DNA from 4 places in the uncultured Rossellomorea sp. genome. Region 1 is predicted to be linked to each of the others. Evidence: riboswitches for the same ligand, from Rfam matches in the RefSeq annotation. Region 1 holds a riboswitch; each other region holds the start of a gene.
The links. Region 1 has a riboswitch for cyclic di-GMP ahead of Q1B03_RS21770 (EAL domain-containing protein). Riboswitches for the same ligand answer to the same signal wherever they lie in the genome.
Positions count from the first base shown of each region.

Region 2: it holds a riboswitch for cyclic di-GMP, as region 1 does, so the genes downstream of both, Q1B03_RS17080 (anti-repressor SinI family protein) here and Q1B03_RS21770 (EAL domain-containing protein) in region 1, are expected to answer to the same signal.
Region 3: it holds a riboswitch for cyclic di-GMP, as region 1 does, so the genes downstream of both, Q1B03_RS15340 (hypothetical protein) here and Q1B03_RS21770 (EAL domain-containing protein) in region 1, are expected to answer to the same signal.
Region 4: it holds a riboswitch for cyclic di-GMP, as region 1 does, so the genes downstream of both, Q1B03_RS12170 (amidase) here and Q1B03_RS21770 (EAL domain-containing protein) in region 1, are expected to answer to the same signal.

Region 1 is NZ_CANKZT010000014.1:4,019-8,810, forward strand. Features, by position in the region: gene Q1B03_RS21760 (helix-hairpin-helix domain-containing protein) at 1-427, opposite strand, end outside; gene Q1B03_RS21765 (ABC transporter permease subunit) at 444-2,423, opposite strand; gene Q1B03_RS21770 (EAL domain-containing protein) at 2,562-3,272, opposite strand; cyclic di-GMP riboswitch class II at 3,363-3,443, opposite strand; gene Q1B03_RS21775 (DNA-3-methyladenine glycosylase) at 3,548-4,132, opposite strand; gene Q1B03_RS21780 (P1 family peptidase) at 4,229-4,792, opposite strand, start outside.
Region 2 is NZ_CANKZT010000005.1:24,377-29,168, reverse strand. Features, by position in the region: gene Q1B03_RS17100 (hypothetical protein) at 1-86, opposite strand, end outside; gene ssb (single-stranded DNA-binding protein) at 112-489, opposite strand; gene Q1B03_RS17090 (YwpF-like family protein) at 757-1,197, shown strand; gene Q1B03_RS17085 (helix-turn-helix domain-containing protein) at 1,293-1,613, shown strand; gene Q1B03_RS17080 (anti-repressor SinI family protein) at 1,648-1,785, opposite strand; cyclic di-GMP riboswitch class I at 1,819-1,963, opposite strand; gene Q1B03_RS17075 (TasA family protein) at 2,350-3,039, opposite strand; gene Q1B03_RS17070 (XRE family transcriptional regulator) at 3,300-3,629, shown strand; gene Q1B03_RS17065 (class D sortase) at 3,622-4,215, shown strand; gene Q1B03_RS17060 (hypothetical protein) at 4,250-4,543, opposite strand; gene fabZ (3-hydroxyacyl-ACP dehydratase FabZ) at 4,747-4,792, opposite strand, start outside.
Region 3 is NZ_CANKZT010000004.1:165,875-170,666, reverse strand. Features, by position in the region: gene Q1B03_RS15360 (class I SAM-dependent methyltransferase) at 1-51, opposite strand, end outside; gene Q1B03_RS15355 (hypothetical protein) at 386-760, opposite strand; gene Q1B03_RS15350 (type B 50S ribosomal protein L31) at 821-1,066, opposite strand; gene rpsN (30S ribosomal protein S14) at 1,097-1,366, opposite strand; gene Q1B03_RS15340 (hypothetical protein) at 1,565-1,801, opposite strand; cyclic di-GMP riboswitch class I at 1,928-2,018, opposite strand; gene Q1B03_RS15335 (murein hydrolase activator EnvC) at 2,164-3,513, opposite strand; gene ftsX (permease-like cell division protein FtsX) at 3,553-4,437, opposite strand; gene ftsE (cell division ATP-binding protein FtsE) at 4,427-4,792, opposite strand, start outside.
Region 4 is NZ_CANKZT010000003.1:186,353-191,144, reverse strand. Features, by position in the region: gene Q1B03_RS12180 (DUF1284 domain-containing protein) at 52-477, opposite strand; gene Q1B03_RS12175 (NAD-dependent epimerase/dehydratase family protein) at 493-1,146, opposite strand; gene Q1B03_RS12170 (amidase) at 1,174-2,061, opposite strand; cyclic di-GMP riboswitch class I at 2,103-2,188, opposite strand; gene Q1B03_RS12165 (hypothetical protein) at 2,326-2,544, opposite strand; gene Q1B03_RS12160 (hypothetical protein) at 2,528-2,680, opposite strand; gene Q1B03_RS12155 (hypothetical protein) at 2,693-2,887, opposite strand; gene Q1B03_RS12150 (hypothetical protein) at 3,015-4,792, opposite strand, start outside.

The DNA of each region.
Region 1 (4,792 bases):
GGTAACCGTGGGTTTGGCGGTAGTTTTTTCTTTGGGTGGTGAAGTCCCACCAGTTTTTGGTGGAGTTTGGATTGTTTGCGTGGTGGACGACGCACCTGAGGGAGTCTTCCACGCACGGGTCCATCCAGACGCCGTACTTCTTTTCCAGGTCTATAATGAGGTCTTCCCCTTTTTCATTCTTAATGTCTTCGTATGAATGAAATCCAAGATCTTTAACCACATTATGCGCCATATTCGGTCCGATCGACGGAATTCGTTGGAAAATGGACATGCCTACTAAGTACCGGGCTCTAGCCATAGAGATGTTTAGTTTTTCACTTAACACATCGGGAGACAGTTCGAAGATGTCTCCCAGTCTGATTTTCTCTTTACGAAGTGCCGATCTTTCCTCATCGGTTAGTGGTAATTTAGGACTCTTTCTACTCACTCTCTATCTCTCCCCTCTATCCCTTAAAGGATTGTTGCCGAACCAAATGGAAGTCTTCCACCACTGGACGGTAGGTTTTGTTCTTGACCAGCTCATGTTTATTCTTAATTGGAGTGTTGTTCACCAGTACCCCCACCTTTGTTTGCTGGATTTCCTTCACACCTTGTACAATCAACTGCATGGCGATGATGGCAATCATAAAGGCTGCTAACGGAGCAATGACAATCCAGTACTTTCCGGTCATCAGGGAATCTTTAGTGGAACTGATCAGACCTGACCATTCAAATGTTCCTGATTTCGGAGGATCGGGTACCAGTCCTCCTGTAATGATCGTTCCACCCAGGAACAGATGAAACAATCCCAGGTGCACAAGGATGAGAAGCGTTTGGATAAATTGCTGTCCCCATATAATGAATAGTCGTGGTGCCAGATGTGGGAATAGGTGCGTCCACAGCAAATGCCGATTACTTCCCCCTAAGAGCTTCGCCGACAGGACAAAATCCTGTTTTCCTAATAACTTCAGTTCATTCCCTATTAAAACTGTCGTTAACGGCAGCACAAGAATCGTCAAGACGACAGCTTCAAAAACGAGTCTTTCAAAAATGGAGTGTTCCCATCCCAAAACGGGCAATCCCCAAAGCACAGGTCTTAATAGAAGATACGCAATGAGACTTAAAGGCAGGAAATGAATGGAATCAACCATTCGATCAAGCCAGTTTTTCCTGTTTTCTTTTAAATGAAAATGATAGGCAATACCTAGATAGAATCCACCAATCACCCTTAGGGAAGCGACAACCAGTGCAAATAGGAGGGTATACTTTGCCCCGACAATCAGTTGATCGAGGATGCTATACCCGAAGAAATCGGAGCCTAAGATCATCTCTCCAAATGGTTTATGAGGAGGTGCACTGATGATTCGTCCCTCATCGTTCTTCATAAACTGAATTTGTTTAATCGGCTCTTCTTTCATGACTGGATAAAGGAAACTGATAACAATCAAGAGAAAGATGACACTAAAGCCGATGGCAAACTTCCCATTATGCATATGCTGCCACCAAACCCGTCTAATCGTAGAAAGCCAGCCCCATATCTTCCATTCATTCCACCTCGTTTTATTCCTTTTATATTTGGAATGATCGACGCTTCCCTCCCGATTAATCCATAGATATACACCTTGATACACAACAAAAAAAGGTGTGTAAATCATGATCAGCGAGATGGCTATGACCATCGGTCTGAAGTCCTGGACGATATAATACGTGATTCCTCTCATATTGAAAATCGTTTCAATGATAAATAAGCTCGACAGCATCCCCCAAATAATCAGCTTTCCATGATAAAACAGGCTTGGAGAAATATTTTTCAGTACGTGGGCAAAGAGGATCCTGCCTTTTGACATTCCCTTACTTTGGGCAAACTCTATATGTGGCTTAAGCATCTCTTCTTCCATAATAAAAAGAAGAATACGAAAGAAAGAGATCATGGGAATAATCGATAATGTGATGATAGGAGCAAGAAAGATCTTTTCATCCCCAAACTCTGTAAATTTCATTAATTCGAAGCCGAAATGCTTTATACCATACACAATGAGAAGCTGGAGCATAAACGCAAACATTAAGTCAGGTACCGTCTCAAATAGGTTTAATACTTTCTTTAGAGAAGACGTAACCCATCGGGGCAAAAACACTGTGAATAGTGTAAGGATGAATGCTATTCCCAGGCCCAAACCCAATGCTCCGCCGATAATCTGCAAAGAATACAGATAAGGTCCCCAAAGCATGTCCAGAAAATCGACGGTTATCCCTTTATAGGAATAGCTCCAATTTTCACGGTCCAAAAATACAAAAACAAATTTAATGAACTCTTCAAAGAATCCGACAAAATTATACAGACCCCTCTCCTTAAATACTTCAGGTGCGATACTCACGGCTAAAATACCAATCAACCCGAGAATATAATAGAACATAAATTTCAGCGGAAATGTGAGAAGCCTCATACCTTGATCCCCTTTTTTCTCTTTTTCCTCAGTTTAATGGAAATGTTAAATATTTTCAATTTTATTTCAATTCCGACAATACCACTGTAGGTTTCCACGAAAAAAGGTAACTCCCACACTTCAGAGTCACCATTCCATTTAAGCTAATAGTCGACTTGGCCTTCCCAGATAAAAGCCTTGTCCTATTGTAATCCCAATTTCCTCTGCCACTTTCATATCCTGTTTGGTTTCAATTCCTTCTAACACAATTAACGTATCCTTACCGTAAAATTGATTAAAAAAGGACAGGAATCGTTGTTTCTTATCATCTTGAGCCAGATTTAGAGCAAAATAGCGATCCAGCTTAATGATTTCCGGTTCATATTCAATGGATTTCTTGATGGAGGATGTCCCTTGACCAAAGTCATCAATCGCATACCATACTCCATATTGCTTAAGTTCTTTGAGTGACTCTTTTAATAATGGATTCTGCCAGAGTTCCTCCGCACTCGACTCATTAATCTCAAGTACAAGACGCCCCTTAATTTCAGGATGCTTCTTCATGAGGTCATAAAAATAGGTATGAAAGCTTGGGTGAAGAATCGTCGTAATATAAATATTAAGAAATAACTTACAGTTCTTCAATCCATTCTCTGAAAAGCTTTCAAGAGCTTTTGAAATGGATAAGGTATCAAGCTTATATAAGATATTCGCTTTCATGGCAGACTGAAAGACACTTTCAGGGTTTTCGTTATACTTGTTTCGTAACAGGCCCTCATATGCATAGAGGGATTGATGCTTGCCCATTTCATATAAGGGCTGAAAATCATGATAAATATAATCGTTTTGAAAAATAGTAAAGATGTTCATAGGACCCCTATACTCTCTGTTTATTTTTATAGAAGATGTCTAAATGTAAAAAAGCCTTATAAAAAAACCACACAAAAACGTATTCCTACGTTCGTATGTGGTCGGTTGCGCTACTAGCTCCCCTAAATGTAAGCGCCCATCTATCATTTAGGTTCAAAGCTCCCATTCGAATTGTCTGTATTCAATGAAATTAGTCTTATAAGAAAAATATACCACAAACGTAGTACTTATGGGGTATGTTTTCAATGGATATTAGAAAATTCTTAAAAAAACACTCATCTTGATACATACGGATTGTCTTTAACCCAAAACCTCCATGGATAATCCCTCGCTTCTCCAGTGTTTTCAATTCCTATTCGTTTTCCTTCTACAATGTTTTCTGGCTGGTATCCTCTTGAGATGATGAGAGGCGGTTCTAAATAGCTCCCTCCGTAGTCCTCCATTGTGATGCCTAACGCTTTCGTCAGCTTTCCTGGACCATTTGTCCAATTTTTCTTTATATGACCCGGCCTTCTTCTTTCCATAAGCCCCAACCCTTCAAGTGGTTCAACGGCTCTAATGAGAATCGCTTCAGGCTTCTCTCGTTCACCGCTCACTACATTCACTAAACAATGGGTATGCATAACATATGTATATATCCGGCCTGCTTCATGAAACATGACTTCCGTCCGCTTCGTACGCCTGTTTCCATAACTGTGAGCCGCTCGATCCTCAGGCCCTAAATAGGCTTCCGTTTCCACAATGTAACCTGATGCAGTTCCCTCCTCCGTCTCTTTCATTAATACACATCCCAACAGGGACTTTGCAAGCTCCAAAGTGGGTTGTTCGAAAAAGGAAGGCGGCATAGGCGTATACTTCATGATTTTCACTTCCTTTAACCAAATAGTCAGTACTCATAAGTATTGGTATACCCCATTTACTTGAGGGTTAAATATAATAGAATGTTTAGCTTTTATTTATAGCCTACCCTTAAACAAATCTAAAGGTATGGCTTCCACCTTCCGATCATTCCTGCCCGTTGTGGTTTCTGCTTTACAAAGAGAGTTCCAAATGGCTTCTTCTACGCTATCCACGGTCATTTCAAATAGGGTGGATATGATCGGTCCGTCTTCTTTAATGAAAGAGTAAAGAATCGTGTTATCATTGTCGGGCTGATGTGGAATCCGGTGAGCAGTAGAGAAAGCAAGAACAACATCACCACTTCCATGTGCTGCATACGAACCCGTTCTTGAAAGACCGAATGAAGCACGTTTGGCCAATCGTTTAAGCTGCCTTTCATTGAGAGGTGCATCGGTAGCTAAGATGATCATGATGGATCCATCGGGTATATCCATATCCTCCCCGGTGTGAAGGGTGGGAACCATTAAATCTTTTCTGTGGCCGAAATTCGTTAATACGAGTGCTCCCACTTTATACTTTTCATCTCCAAATGCATACTCCCTGGAGCTCGTCCCTATACCACCTTTATATCCTAAACAAAGCATCCCGGTTCCCGCTCCTACACACCCTTCTTCAACAGG
Region 2 (4,792 bases), on a different contig from region 1:
TTCGCTCTTGCTACTTTTTTGATAAGGTCTTCTGTTAACTTTTCCATTCTATCGATTCTTTGTTCAAGATCTTGCGGTGTGGCCACAACTCCATCTCCCTTAAAAAAAATATTAGAACGGTAATTCGATTGGCTCTTTCTTGCTTGGCTCTGAAGCATTTACAGGCTCTCGCTTACTGTCCATAAATCTGACATTTTCAGCGACGACTTCCGTTACATACGTACGCTTTCCCTGATCATTCTCATAATGACGGGTCTGTATGCGACCGGTCACTCCAACGACAGATCCCTTTCGGCAGTATTTCTCCATATTGTCTGCAGCCCGGTTCCAAACGGTACAAAGCACAAAGTCTGTATCAATTTGACCTTTTTGATTCTTGTAGTTACGATTCACAGCTATTGTAGCGTTAAGTATCGATTTTCCTTCCAATGTCTTTCTTGCTTCAGGATCTTTGGTCAGCCTTCCAACGATGGTCACTTGGTTGATCAATAGGATTCTTTCCTCCTTTCTCTTAAGGTGTTTTCATCTTACAACCATCCCTCTAATCTTGTAAAATCGTGAATTTCCGAAATTCGAGGCGAAAATGGTTTGAATTTCCGAAATTCCCCTAGGGAGATTTTCTGTTTTTTACTCAAAAGCGGGGTCAAAATCACAAAATTGCATCTTTCGTTCTTTTTTTCATTGAGGAATTTATTAGGGAAACAATTCCTACTATGATATAATTTTATAAAACCTTTAAATGGGAGATGTTCGTTCATGAAAACCTTTAAAGTTATTTCACTTCAAGTAGTGGAAAACGATGAACTGCGTGACTTTGAAATTGTGGACGGTCTGATTATAAATAAAGAAGATGGACAGAGTACGTGGCTCGTCGAAACATATTTGTCGAATGAATATATTGAATTCTTTCAAGAGGCTCAACAAAGGAAGGAAGATTTGGAAATCCAAGTCGTCATTTCTCATAAAGCCAATGACCCGGCTGCTTTCATGACATCCATCCGTTGTATTAAAGAGATGGATGACCATATTAGCATTATGTTTGAGGGGAAATTGAAGAAACAGCGCAACGAATATGCTGAATTACTGTTAGACGACTTAGTTCAAAAAGGATACTCAGGAGAAGAACTTATTCGCGAATTCCGTGAGAAAATGGTATCGAAACCGCGTATTCCGGCCACTGCTAAACCTAGTGTTTAATTATACGAAATTATGTAATATCCATGTGAATTTATATGATATAATGAAATTAATTTTGTGACTTCAGTTATGAAGTTCTTAGGTAGGTGTCCCTTGTGATCGGAGAAAGAGTAAAGAAATACCGACAAGAAAAAAGAATGTCCATGACAGAGCTTGCTGAAAAAGCCGGTGTCGCTAAGTCATATTTAAGCTCAATAGAACGCAACCTTCAACAAAATCCATCTATCCAATTTCTTGAAAAAGTGTCAGCTGCTTTAGGAATTCCGATGGATGCTCTATTACATGATCAATCAGAAAATCAGAATATCGACCATGAGTGGCTCAAAATTGCGGAAGAAGCTATGGATTCCGGTATTACAAAAGAGCAGTTCCGTGAGTTCATTGAATTTAACAAATGGAAATTAGGTAATAAATAAAGTCTTGCGATCGGCTCGCAAGACTTTATTTATATTAAATCACTTTGTACTCGGCTTTCATTTCCTGGGATTGATTATGAAGAAATTCTCTGATTTCTTTTTTAGAAATTCCGGCGTCCAGTGCTTGTTTGATAAGTTCCATCCATTCAAGATCAAGTTCACGATTTGTCAATATAAATACCCTCCCAAAATACATGTATGTATTCCAGGCAATCCAGCCATCATAGTTCTCAAATAACCACACCTTCTACATTCATATATTCAACATGTTTGTGAAGATATGCCTACTCTATAACCTTAGATCTGTGACTTTGCGTCCTCATCTTTCAATAAGTTTGCCTTTATCTGACTCTTCCCTTCGAACTACTTCGATTATACTAATAAAAGTTCCTTTCATTTGTTGTTTTTTGTCAATTCCGTCAATTTAATTTACACTTTTTTCCTACACTTTAACCCATATTCTGACAATATCAAAATATTAAGCATCTTTTTATTAGAATATCTTGTTAGTATTTGTCGTAAAACTACGAATACATGCTATTTTTATAGCTTTCCAGCTTTTTTCTTAAAGGGAGGACTTTTTCATTAATACTTTGGTAATTACTAGGATTATAGAACGCATGGTTAGATAAGTCAAATCCGCATGTGGGGCAGATCCATTCGCCCGATTCAGTACTACTGTAGGATGGTCTGGTGCAGCGGTTGCAGGTTTTTTTGTACATAACATCACCTCTTATTAATATGTCTCTTTCTTTTTTCGTATAAATCTATTTAGAAATATTAAAAGTAACCCTGCAGTAATAAAGGAAATCCCTAAAAATAGTAATTTATACATATCGGTCGCAGTATTTGGTAAATTCAATCCCTGTGATGGTAGTGGTTTTGAAGGAAATGTGCTTTTATCTGATTCTGACCTATCAATAATTGGTGTGGTAGAATCAGTATCTTCTGAAGGCTGTGGGGCTAAATTGGATTCTGCCGATATAATGATCTCAAATAGTGCTGAAGTATTTTGATACTCGTTCCCCAGTTCATAGGGAATCATAATTGAAAACATTAAATCTTTCCTTTCACCTTTTTTCAATAATTTCGGTGAAAATCCGTTGAAATTTTTTAGTTTATCATCAAATAGTAAATTTGATGAACTATCCGTATAAACCATTAAATCTAATTCATTAAAAAGCTTCTTATCAGGTTGCTTACTGTTTACTTGAAAAGTATAGCTTATGTCTTCAGTTCCTCCATTTTTAATCGTTAACGTTTTTTCCGTCCAATCCCCAGGTTTCATATTATCTATTTTAAAAAGAAATACTTCATCAGGGATAACTATCAGATCTATTTGGTTCGCTGTAGCCTTTTGTATATTCACTAATCCTGAATAAATGAAAACTACAGTAAATAAAATGATTAGTTTTTTTGAATTCATATTTTCATCCCCTATAATATATGAATATATACTTAATTAATGTTGATTGTTACTGTTTTGTTCTTTTTAAAGAACTTATTAATTCATTATAAGATTCTAATTCTTAATTTGAAATCCTCAAATACATCCAATACACAACTCTAATGAGCAATTATCGGTCATTCTCTCAAAATTGCTTTGTTTTATTAACTTTTTTGTATTTTATAAAATACATTTTGTTCTATATAATGAATTAAACTGTTATAAAGGGAGTAATATTCATGGTAGGTGAGCGGATTAAGAATCTGCGTGAGCAGAAAGGTTTAACAATTAATGAATTAGCATTACATTCTAATGTTTCTAAGTCTTACATTAGCTCCATAGAAAGGGGGCTGCAGAAAAACCCCTCTATTAAGGTATTAAAAAAAATTGCACTTACTTTGGATACTTCTTTAGAAAATATAACCTCTGCGCATAATAAAGTAATTATTCTTGGTGAAGAGTGGATTGAACCTCTTGAACATGCTATTGAGCACGGTTTAACCAAGGAAGAATTTCATGACTTCCTTTCTTTTGTACAATATAAAAGGAGTAAGCATAACAATGAATAGACTACTATTAGTTACTGGATCCATTCTTCTATTAATAGGAATAGGTTGTTCCGTTCTCGCTATTTCGGAAATGAATAAGCAGGAAGAGGCTCAGATGGATTCTTTAAAAGAGGCGAAGAGTTTGGTTCTAAAAGATTCTGAGGAGAATTCCGGAAGTCTAGAATCAGTCAAAATGGAATATCACTTTGAAACCGGTGATGTGATAGGGCTTTTAAATATCCCAAAATTAGGGCGTGAAGTTCCAATCATCTCAGGTACCCATGAAGAGGACTTAGAAAGAGGAGTTGGTCACGTCTCAACAACTAAACTTCCTGGGCAACAAGACCGAATTTTTCTTGCTGGTCACCGGGATACCGTGTTCAAACAAATGGGGGAGCTAAGAAAAGGGGATACCTTATCTATTCAGTTGAAGACTGGTGTATATGAATATGAGATATATGAAACGTTCATTGTGGATGAGACTGATCTTTCCGTCCTTGAGCCAACCTCTCCAGAAGAAATCCTCACCCTTTCCACATGCTATCCATTCGAATACCTTTCAAGTACAGAAGAGCGTTACATCATCAATGCCCGAAAAGTAAATTAAAGCGCAGAAAGCTAATAGCCTCTGCGCCCCACTACTACTCGTCCTTATTATCCTGATCTTGCATATCTAGATCATCTTCTACAGCGTCTTCTTCAGGCGAGTTTTCATCCTTCGCTGCATCTTTGTCCCCTGGCTCGTTCTTATCTTGGGACTCATCCATTTCGTTATTGCCCATATCGTCATTCTCATTCATGCCGTCATCTTCCGGCATTTCTTCTTCCGTTGGTGCCTCATCTTCCGGAGGAGGCTCCTGGTCTGCGTTACATCCTACAAGAAGCATGGCAGCAAGTGCTGATCCACCAAGAATTGAAAGTAATTTTTTGCTCATGATGTATTACTCCTTTCTAACGTGTACGTTAGTTAATGTAAGACCGTTACTTTGGTCTTTCGTTAGCATTCCCTGAAAATGAATTAACTTGCATTTTGAGAGCAATTTTTTGGAGAAATTATATTTGAGAAGCGTGAAAGTGATTTAACAGAAAACTGGGCCTGAAGTGAACGAAATCACTCCAAACCCAGTTTACATATTGACTATTCTTGTTTATCTCCCAGAGCAAACATCATTTCCAATTCGCAG
Region 3 (4,792 bases), on a different contig from region 1:
TGGATCCAGGAGCTTTGAAGCTCTATGGTGTTCAAATAAATCTCCGGCCATTGGGAATTCCTCCATTCGTTAAATATACCCTTATATGTATTAGTATCTTAAATCTTTTATATACAAGCAAGTTATTTACTCATAGTGTATCCTATAGGAGAATTATTACAGATAGCATGGAGTAATGTGTGTCGAAATTTTGAATTATAAAAGGATTCCCCATGAAGGAGAATCCTTTATTTCTGCTTTTGTAGTATAGGGGTTTCCTCTATGTTTTTTGCAGTGATTGATCAGTGGACAGTATAGAAAGAAAAACACCGGTTCCCTGCTATTTCCTACTAAGTATTGCTTTTATAACGAAATGATTACGATTTAAACTCTAAACTTCTACTTATTATTTAGTATATGCATGATTCATGGAAAAGAAGAAGTATCTTGAATTTATTGCTTCTGTTCCTTTCATCGATCGAATGGTGTCTGTATAATCAATCCACGTTACATTTTGCAGCTTTTGATCTAATTTCGCATTAATCTCTTGTTCGATTTCCCTCATCCGCCTCATCAGCTCTCCAAAGCTCATTTTAAAATGAGTGGCTGCCTGTTGATGAGGAGAGTGTTTCACAAGTAAGGCCATAAATTCCTCAGACGTCTCGGATCGGCTCGCCAATTCATCTTCAAGACCGACCACATATTGATAGATGTCCCTTTTCTTATTTGGCAGGCCTTTAACAATATCCCGTGCGACAATTTCCATTAAATGTTCGTTCATCGTATTCACCTCGGCATAAGTTTATACCTTAACCTATTCTTTGTAGTGGTACGACATGCACTAGTTCATGTTGTATTTTTTCAAGAAGCGTTCTGCACGGCCTCCGCGATCAGAGAACTTCTGTCTTCCTGTATAAAATGGATGCGTGTCCGAACTTACTTCTACTTTTAATAAAGGATACGTGTTCCCGTCTTCCCACTCAATCGTTTCATTGGATGTTTTCGTAGATCCAGTTAAAAAGGAAAAACCGCTGTTCGTGTCCATAAATACCACTTGTTGATACTCTGGATGAATGTCTTTTTTCATTCTTAATTCCCCACCTTGAAGATTAATGTATTACCAACTTGATTTTTTGACGCCGGGTATTTGCCCTTTATGAGCAAACTCTCTGAAAGCGATACGGGACATCTTAAATTTACGGAGATAGCCTCTTGGTCTCCCTGTAACTTCACAGCGACTGTTTAATCGCGTCGGCGAGGAATCCCTCGGCAGCTTCCTTAACGCTTCATAATCACCCTTCTCCTTTAAATCCCTGCGCAAATCTGCATACTTCTGAACAAGCTCCTGACGCTTCTTCTCTTTTACTACCTTTGATTTCTTGGCCAAAATGATTCACTCCTTCTTTAATCGTAATCATTACGTTTTATAACGGAATAATGTCATTAAAACATACTCTCTATCTTTTTGCAATGATATTTACCTGCTATCTTTTGGAGTGAACTTTCCAGAACCGATCTAAAATGAAATCTATTAAAAATAGTTAAAACCGAATACCATTCAACCCGGCATTCGGTTTTATATGTCCTATGCTGCTTTTAAACCTTCTAAAATAAGTATAAAGTATTTAACTGTATCTCCGCTACGGCGATTGATGACTTCAATGTCCATTAGGATTTTCTTAACCTCTTCAGCACCTATACGTTCGATAATTATCTCTGTGATTTCTTCAGCTGTATATTCACCTACATCAGTAGACCTCAAAGCAGTCCTATTCCTTCTACAAAAACTTCTTAATTGCCTTTTTAATTCAGTCAATTCCAACATCATCATCCTTACTACAGATTCAAATCCTACCAAACACGTCGTATAGATAAAAAAGCCCACCAAAAAGGCAGGCTAAATGATACTAATAAACGTTCGGAATAGTATTCATTGTAATCCATTGTTTTCGGTAACCCGGCCATCGTTATTCTCATCTGAGAATGGTAGACCCGAGGCTTTGCGTCCTAATCTTTCAATTAGTTTGCCCTTATCAAATTGTAGGAACTACAGTTGTCATTATACTAAAAAACGTAATGTATGAGAAGATTCTTAATGGAATTAGTGAATATTCTCTAGACTTTCATATAACTAGAAAACCCGTCGTAAAAAAACCCCGCTTCTATTGAAGCAGGGTTTTAAGATTAAAAGTTAATATATTGACGTGGGTTTACAGCATTTGATTTCGATGCATTCCATGAACCTGCATGAAGTTCAAAGTGTAAATGCTGCCCGAAAGAGTATCCTGTGTTACCCATGTAACCGATTCTGTCACCCTTGTTAACTGCTTGTCCAGTGCTTACAGATGAAGAAGCCATGTGGGCATAAACAGTTGTGAACGTTTGACCGTTGATTGAGTGAGTGATGTATACTACATTTCCATAGCTTGAGCTATAGTGACTCTTGATGACATATCCATCAGCAGCTGCAGAGATTGGAACACTGCCGCGCGCTGCGATATCTGTACCATAGTGAAAACGCTTTTTACCGTTCAACACGTCCCAGCCAAAGTTTGTTGTAATCGTTCCGGAAGCTGGAGATGTCCAGGCACCGGCACTTACTGGTGCACTTGGAGCTGTTTCAGCAGGAGCTGAAGAAGAACCACCGCTGCTGCTTGTTGTTGCTTGTTGTTGAGCTGCTGCACGTTTAGCCGCTTCTGCTTCCGCTTGACGCTTGCGCTCGATCTCACGCTGACGTGCAAGTTCTGCTAAGCGTGCTTGTTCAGCCTGGATTTCACCTTCAAGCTGGTGTTCCATTTTAGAAAGCTCATCCGATTCTTTTTGAAGATCTTTTTTCTCTACTTCAAGAGAAGCCTGTTGTGCTTCAAGCTGCTTGAATAACTCAGCTTTTTGAGCTTTTTGACTATCAAGATCTTGTTTAAGAGATTCAAGACTTGCTTTAGTAGATTCTAATTCTGCAAGCTTTGCTTCTACTTCTTCTTGTTTCTTTTCTAATTCAGCCTGATCACGTTTTTGTTCGTCCATGATCTTTTTATCGGCACTTACGATTGTATTTACTGCTGTTACACGGTTGATGAAGTCACCGAAGCTGTCCGCGCCAAGTAGTACATCAAGATAATTTGCAGAGCCGCCTTTTTCCTGGATCGCACGTGCACGTTCTTTTAATAGTTCGTTTCGTTCTTCAATCTTTTTCTTTAGAACCTCAATTTCTTCTTTAAGTTTATTGATTTCTGCAGTTGTTTCATCAATCTCTTTTGTTTTTTCAGCTATCTTATTTTCAGTATCTTTTAATTTTGTACTGATTTCAGCAATTTGTGTCTGGATCTCTTGTTGTTTATTGATGTTTTGGTTAATTTCTGACTTTTTCTCATCAATCTTTCCGTTAATTTCTTCTTTTTTAGAAGAAATGTCATCTTGCTGTTTCTTTAGATCCTCCACGGAGGAATGAGCGTTAGCAGTTGTCCCCAATGTTGGTAGACTTCCGATTGTTAATGCTGCTGCAATTGATAATGATATGAAATACTTCTTGTTCAAGCGGCATGCTCCTTTCAGCTTCTATCAACCTATCAAATTTTACACTTTTAAGAACTTACGAACAGACATAAAGCTTCCCCATGCCCCGATCAAGCAACCCATTAATAGAATCAATCCGTTTACTTGATAGATAAAGGGGGTAAAATCCAATATCTGAATAAAATGGTTTTGTAGTTTTGGTTTAATAAAGTCATAGGCATAGTAGTAACCTGTTGTTACAAGAGCGATCGGGATAATAGAACCTAAAATTCCAAGCCATAATCCTTCTAGTATAAATGGCCAGCGTACAAACCAGTTGGTTGCACCCACGAGTTTCATTATCTCGATTTCCCTTCTTCTTGCGACAATCGTAATTTTTATTGTATTTGAGATGAGGAACATGGCGGTAAACAACAGACCGATGATTAACACCAGGCCAACGTTTCGGCTCATTTCCAGTACGTTAAATAATTTCTCGATCTTCGCTTCACCATACAGGGCTTCATTTACATTCTCATACTTGCTGATTTCAGCAGCAATCTTCCCAGTGTCTCGAGGATTCTCTGCTTTTACAATAAACACATCATATAATGGGTTATCTTGTTCAAATAATCTGAAATCGTCTCCCAGATCTTTCACAAGGTTCTGAAGTTCCTCTTCTTTAGAGGAATACTCGACGGATTCGACTCCACTTATTTGGTTAATCTTCTTATCTATTTCATCAATTTGAGCTTTTTCAGTACCAACCTCGAGTAGGACGCGAACTTCAACGTCTTTTTCAATATCGGTTGCAACCTTGTTCATGTTTAGCATTAGTACCATAAACACACCGACAAGCAGTAAGGTTACGGTAACGGCACTCACTGATGCAAACGTCATCCAGCCGTTACGTCCGATGCTTTTGAAACTCTCTCTAAGGTGTCGACCATACGTTCTAGCTTTCATAACCGTAATCACCTCGCTGTTCGTCACGAACAATTCGGCCATTCTCAATGGCAATTACCCGATGCTTGATAGTATTTACGATCTCCCGGTTATGTGTAGCCATGATCACTGTTGTACCACGGTTGCTTATTTCTTCAAAGATGTTCATGATATCCCAAGATGTTTCAGGATCGAGGTTTCCTGTAGGCTCATCTGCAATCACAAGCTTCGGCGTATTCACAATGGATCGTGCAATTGATACACGCTGCTGCTCTCCTCCTGACAGCTCATCAGGAAGCATTCTTGCTTTATGCTTTAACCCTACCAGGTCAAGTACTTCCATAACTCTCTTTTTGATTTGCTTAGGGTGTTCTTC
Region 4 (4,792 bases), on a different contig from region 1:
AAATGCGGGTCTTTTTTATTTTATAGGAGAAAGTAGTAAGAGAGCCTTCTCTTAAGCTAGAACTTTTTCTCTCAGCTTCCCGATCCCTTCCTTACAGACCCCATATTCAAGCCAGGAGCAGCCTTTACATAGATGATCAAGATCCTCAGGTTTCACTTTATTAGCCGTTCGGATAATCAGATCTGATTTCATATAGGTTTCCCCGTGTTTCAGCTCTAAATGCCGGAGGACACGGCTATCTAATGATAGAACATGATCATTGGAGTTTTCACTTTTTTCACATACTGTTTTCCCTTTATGTGGACATGCTTGACAGGCGTCATCAAAGGCATGAACGACCTGAATGGGAAGATCCCTTTCATCATTTCGTATTTCTCCCACTATTTCCGTCATAACGTTTACAAAATCAGGACTATACCCCATGCCTTTAAATCCGTGGGTGCAAAGAAGATGATGTCCCCTAAGTACTCTCTTCATTTTATCCTCCTCTTTTTACAGCTGCTGAATTTGATCCGATTCATGGAAGGTTACTTTTTCACTGACATGGCCATTGGCGGCACGGTACATTCCATAAGCCACTTGACCACCTGAGATGCTTCTGTACTTTTTTAACTTACCTACCATTACCGGGCGGATGGCTCTGGAAAAGATTTCTCCCGCTTTTTCCCCAAGGCGGAATTCATCTCTTTCCCCTAAAAGAAGGGATGGCCTGAAAATGTGCAGGGCAGGATAATTCAGGGCTATTAAGTCTTCCTCGAGCTCCCCTTTCACCTTACTATAAAAGAACGGTGAACCGGAGCTCGCCCCAATAGCTGATATGACCATATATTGTTTGGCCCCATGGTCCTTACCGAGGTTTCCTAGCTGAACGGGGTATTCGTAATCTACCTTTCTAAATGCTTCCTTCGTCTGCGCCTTCTTGATGGTCGTTCCAAGACAACAAAATACATCGTCGATTTCCTCGTGGGGCAGGAGCTTCATCTGATCGAATGGGATGATTCGTTCATCCAACTTCTCATGCTTCACCCCGCTGCTTCTTCTCACGAACGAAATCACTTTTTTATACTCGGGACTCTTGATGAGTATTTCAATCAGGTGTGAACCAACCAATCCAGTGGATCCTGCAACCAAGGCTACTTTCGGCATCTTTCATTCCTCATTTCTTCTTTGTCTCTATTCAGATAGATCCTTCCAGCTTCTGTAATGGTGAACTGCGATTCCATTATAGGAAGAATATGTACCATACTGGGCATCAACAAGAGCAAGTTCAGCAAGCATGATTTGCTCTCCATCTTCATGAAATGTCAGGAAATCCCCTTCAGCAGATGGAGCTGTTTCCACTCCTACCTTCACCTTTTTCCCTGCAGCCTGGGCAAATTCCATCTCATTCCTGACAAGTTCAATGATTCCATTCTCCCCATTCGCCAGATCCCGGTATGCCATAACACCAACTTCATCCGTCCTCCCAATCACCCACTGAGCAAGGTTACCTTTTCCTAATTCATTGTTAAATGTTTTCCCATCAAACCAAAATGGAATATCCATCCCTAATGGAAGCTGAAGCGAATCAGATCGAATCACTGCTTCATTCACCATCTTCTGGTAATTTAACACCGTCTTGCCGTAGGCGGTTGACCATCCGGATAAAAGGTAAGTCTCCACATCCAAATGAACACCGGTAAATCTTTGATCCTCACTCGTTTCAAGCTGGTACTCCCCCAGCCAATCAAAAAAAGCAGTGAGGGCGGATTGTCCTTTTACGGTTGCCCATTTTGGAGCCCCGTCCAAGGCGTACACGTGTATATTTTCTAAAGTCGCCATTTGAATAAATTGTTGATAGTGTTCCTTCTCTACGTTCGGGTTCACTTGCAGATACACTTCATCTACTCCATGAACTTTAAAAAAACCGATGATTTCTTCTTTATGTCCGACGATGTCAACCGTATTCCAAAGCCACGTGCTTTTCCCTCTCACGTCCATACCAGCTGCCTTTTCATTTGATTGGTAAGAATTGATACTCAACAGGATCAGACAAATACTCATCTTCCATATTCTATTCATCTTTCATTCTCCTCTTCTTGAGCCTTGACTCTTGTGAGGAGCCTGGCAGCTTGGCGGCCATTCGAAAGACGGGCAGGCCGATAGCTTTTTCAGTCCTTGCTTTTCAACAAGTTTGCCTTTTTCAGTTTGTTTTATTCTTCCTCTTTAGTATAGTCCTTTTTCCTTTATTGAAAAGATGTAATTTTCAATCAATAATCATATCAAAAAAGCGCCAGTCACTTTCGGATTGGCGCTTTTTTATGTACTGCTCATGACACTATTTGCTTATAATTCTTCATCCTCGAAAAATTGCTGTAATTTCTCATCTTGTTCAGGATCTGCATTTTCAGACGCATACGGATTATCCTTGACTCCTGCTGTATCCATATTTGTTTTGATGGCGAGAAATGGTCCTTTCGGTTCCTCTGCGATGACACGGTCGTTTAACTGTTTGAAATCGGGCATGTCTTTATTTCCTTTTTTCACTTTATCTTCTTCCTTCAATCGTTTCACCACCATTCTTATAAGCGATTAGAATAATATCCTCTTCCGTTTGCTGGCGAAGTTCACTTTCCATGTTTCTCACTTTATTCAAGGTATCTTCAGACAGGTCCGCTACGGGAAATTCTTTCGTATTCATTCTTATCATCTCCTACCCATTTTCATTGGATTGTCCGATTTCCTTTTCTGCCATGAACCCGTTTCCTTCCTCTACTGCATGATGTTCCTCCACAGACTCTCCCGGAACATAGACTTGACTGGGATTTCGAACCTCATTATTCAAAGTGAATTCCGGGTTTAACGGCGTGTCCATTCGTAACTCTTCAGGTTTCTTATGATCTCTCATCTATTCCACCTCCAGTATTTAGTATGGCTACTGAATACATAATCATGCAAAACACGAAAAATCGACTGGCATCGGGCAGCAAAAAAAAGCGTTAAGCAATAACGGTGCTTAACGCCATGAAACTGATTCAAACCCACGTATAATCCCTTCCCCAGCTATCCCGGGCAAGATCTTTGATTTCATCGACAATTTCATTTTCCACAGCAAAGGCATCTCCCTGTTCATAAGGGTTGTAGTGGAAAGCGTATAGGCGGGAAACAAACTCGTGAAACGGAAGTGAGCATTCTCCTTCCAGTTCCCCGTTTTCCATGACGGAAGGTTCGATGCCCTGCCCCCAGTTCTGTGATCCATCATTATTCGGATTATAAAAATAGATCCGGTATTCGCCCTTGGGATCCTGGGTGATTCTCAAAATCGAAACGGCATGGAAGCCAAGGAGCTTTCCATGAACATTTGTGATGAAGATCCCGACTGGATTCGGATAGATCAATCCGTAGTCATCATTGTATTCCGGGTGGTGAGTGGCATAGAATAGGCGAACGAATCCCGGATAGTCAGAGATGAGGCCTGTTAGTGAATCAATGACTGTGCTAAACCCTTTTTGAACCCAATCTCCATAAAATTCCGGATTCACCCAGCGGTGTCCATCTTCCCCTCTAAGCGATACACGTCTCATCATCTCACTATAAATACGGTCAAGATGAGGAACGAGAACAAGTGACACAGGATCAAGCTCTTGATGAAGCTCAGGCGCCAGCCCTCCACTTAATTCTTTCGAATGGACCGGCGTTCCTTCAAACATTATATCGATATCTCCGTCCCTCGCTGCCCGTGGAATCAGTTCGAGTAAGTACCCAGGAGCATGCTGTGCCCAAAGGCTGATCCCCCGCGCTGTTTGACAAGTCGGGTTTAAGCCTTGGCCAATCCCGATCGGTTGACCGAGGACATTGATGACACCGGCCAGAAGGACAGAATTTGCTGTAATTCCGTCTCCAGCTTTACACGAATTAAGGAGCGTCTTCCGTACTTCCGGTCGAATATCAAGCTCTATCAGCCTTTTCAATCCCGGTGATACAGGAGAGGAAGATAATACACCCCGCTCAAGCATAAGGGCGAGTCCATAAACCGATTGCTTTGTGGCTGGATAGATCGCCACTTTAATCAGCTGGAATACGAGCTCCGCATGTTCGTCTAGGTTTGCTTTTCCTTTGTCGTTTAACTGAAGGGCAGCCGGAACAAGCTCTTGAACCTTTCTGCTCAGGAACCTTAGTAGTATCGCATGCTGGGGAGCGACAAGCCCCGTTTCACGCATGGACTGCGCAAAGGCAACAGCTTCCTTCTCCAGTTCTTCCTTAGACAGACTCATAAGCTTCTTACGGTATTCACCCGGCTGGACAATGCTTTTGCTTATGAGGGACGGACCTTCAATAGCAGACACATACTTTTCTAAAACAAGTCGTTCCGCTACACTTAAGTCTGAATGGAGCATCTTTTTCGCTGTTTCAATCATTGACACTGTCCGCTTCACCATAATCGGACGCTGTGCGGTCAAACGTTCGATTTCTTTAATCAGTGTAGTTGTAAGTGCTTGATAGGAAAGCTTATCAGATAGAAATCGAAATAATTCCGTTGCCCTTTCACTCTGCTCTCCACCTTCAATCCGTGCTGCTTCCGTTGCTTCAGGAAAAAGCAGGTTCAGATTCAGAACCATTACTTCATTGAGGAAATCCTCTGCCATTTCAGTCGAAACATCGGGATGTTCATATTGACCCTCTGCGATGGATAGCATTCTTAACTCACTAAGAATTTCAATGATCGAAGGAAGCCCCTTTGCTTGTAGTGACCCGGCCACAAGAGGTGGTTGAAGCTTGGACGCCTTTTCCCAGGGGCCGTCCTGGAAGACCC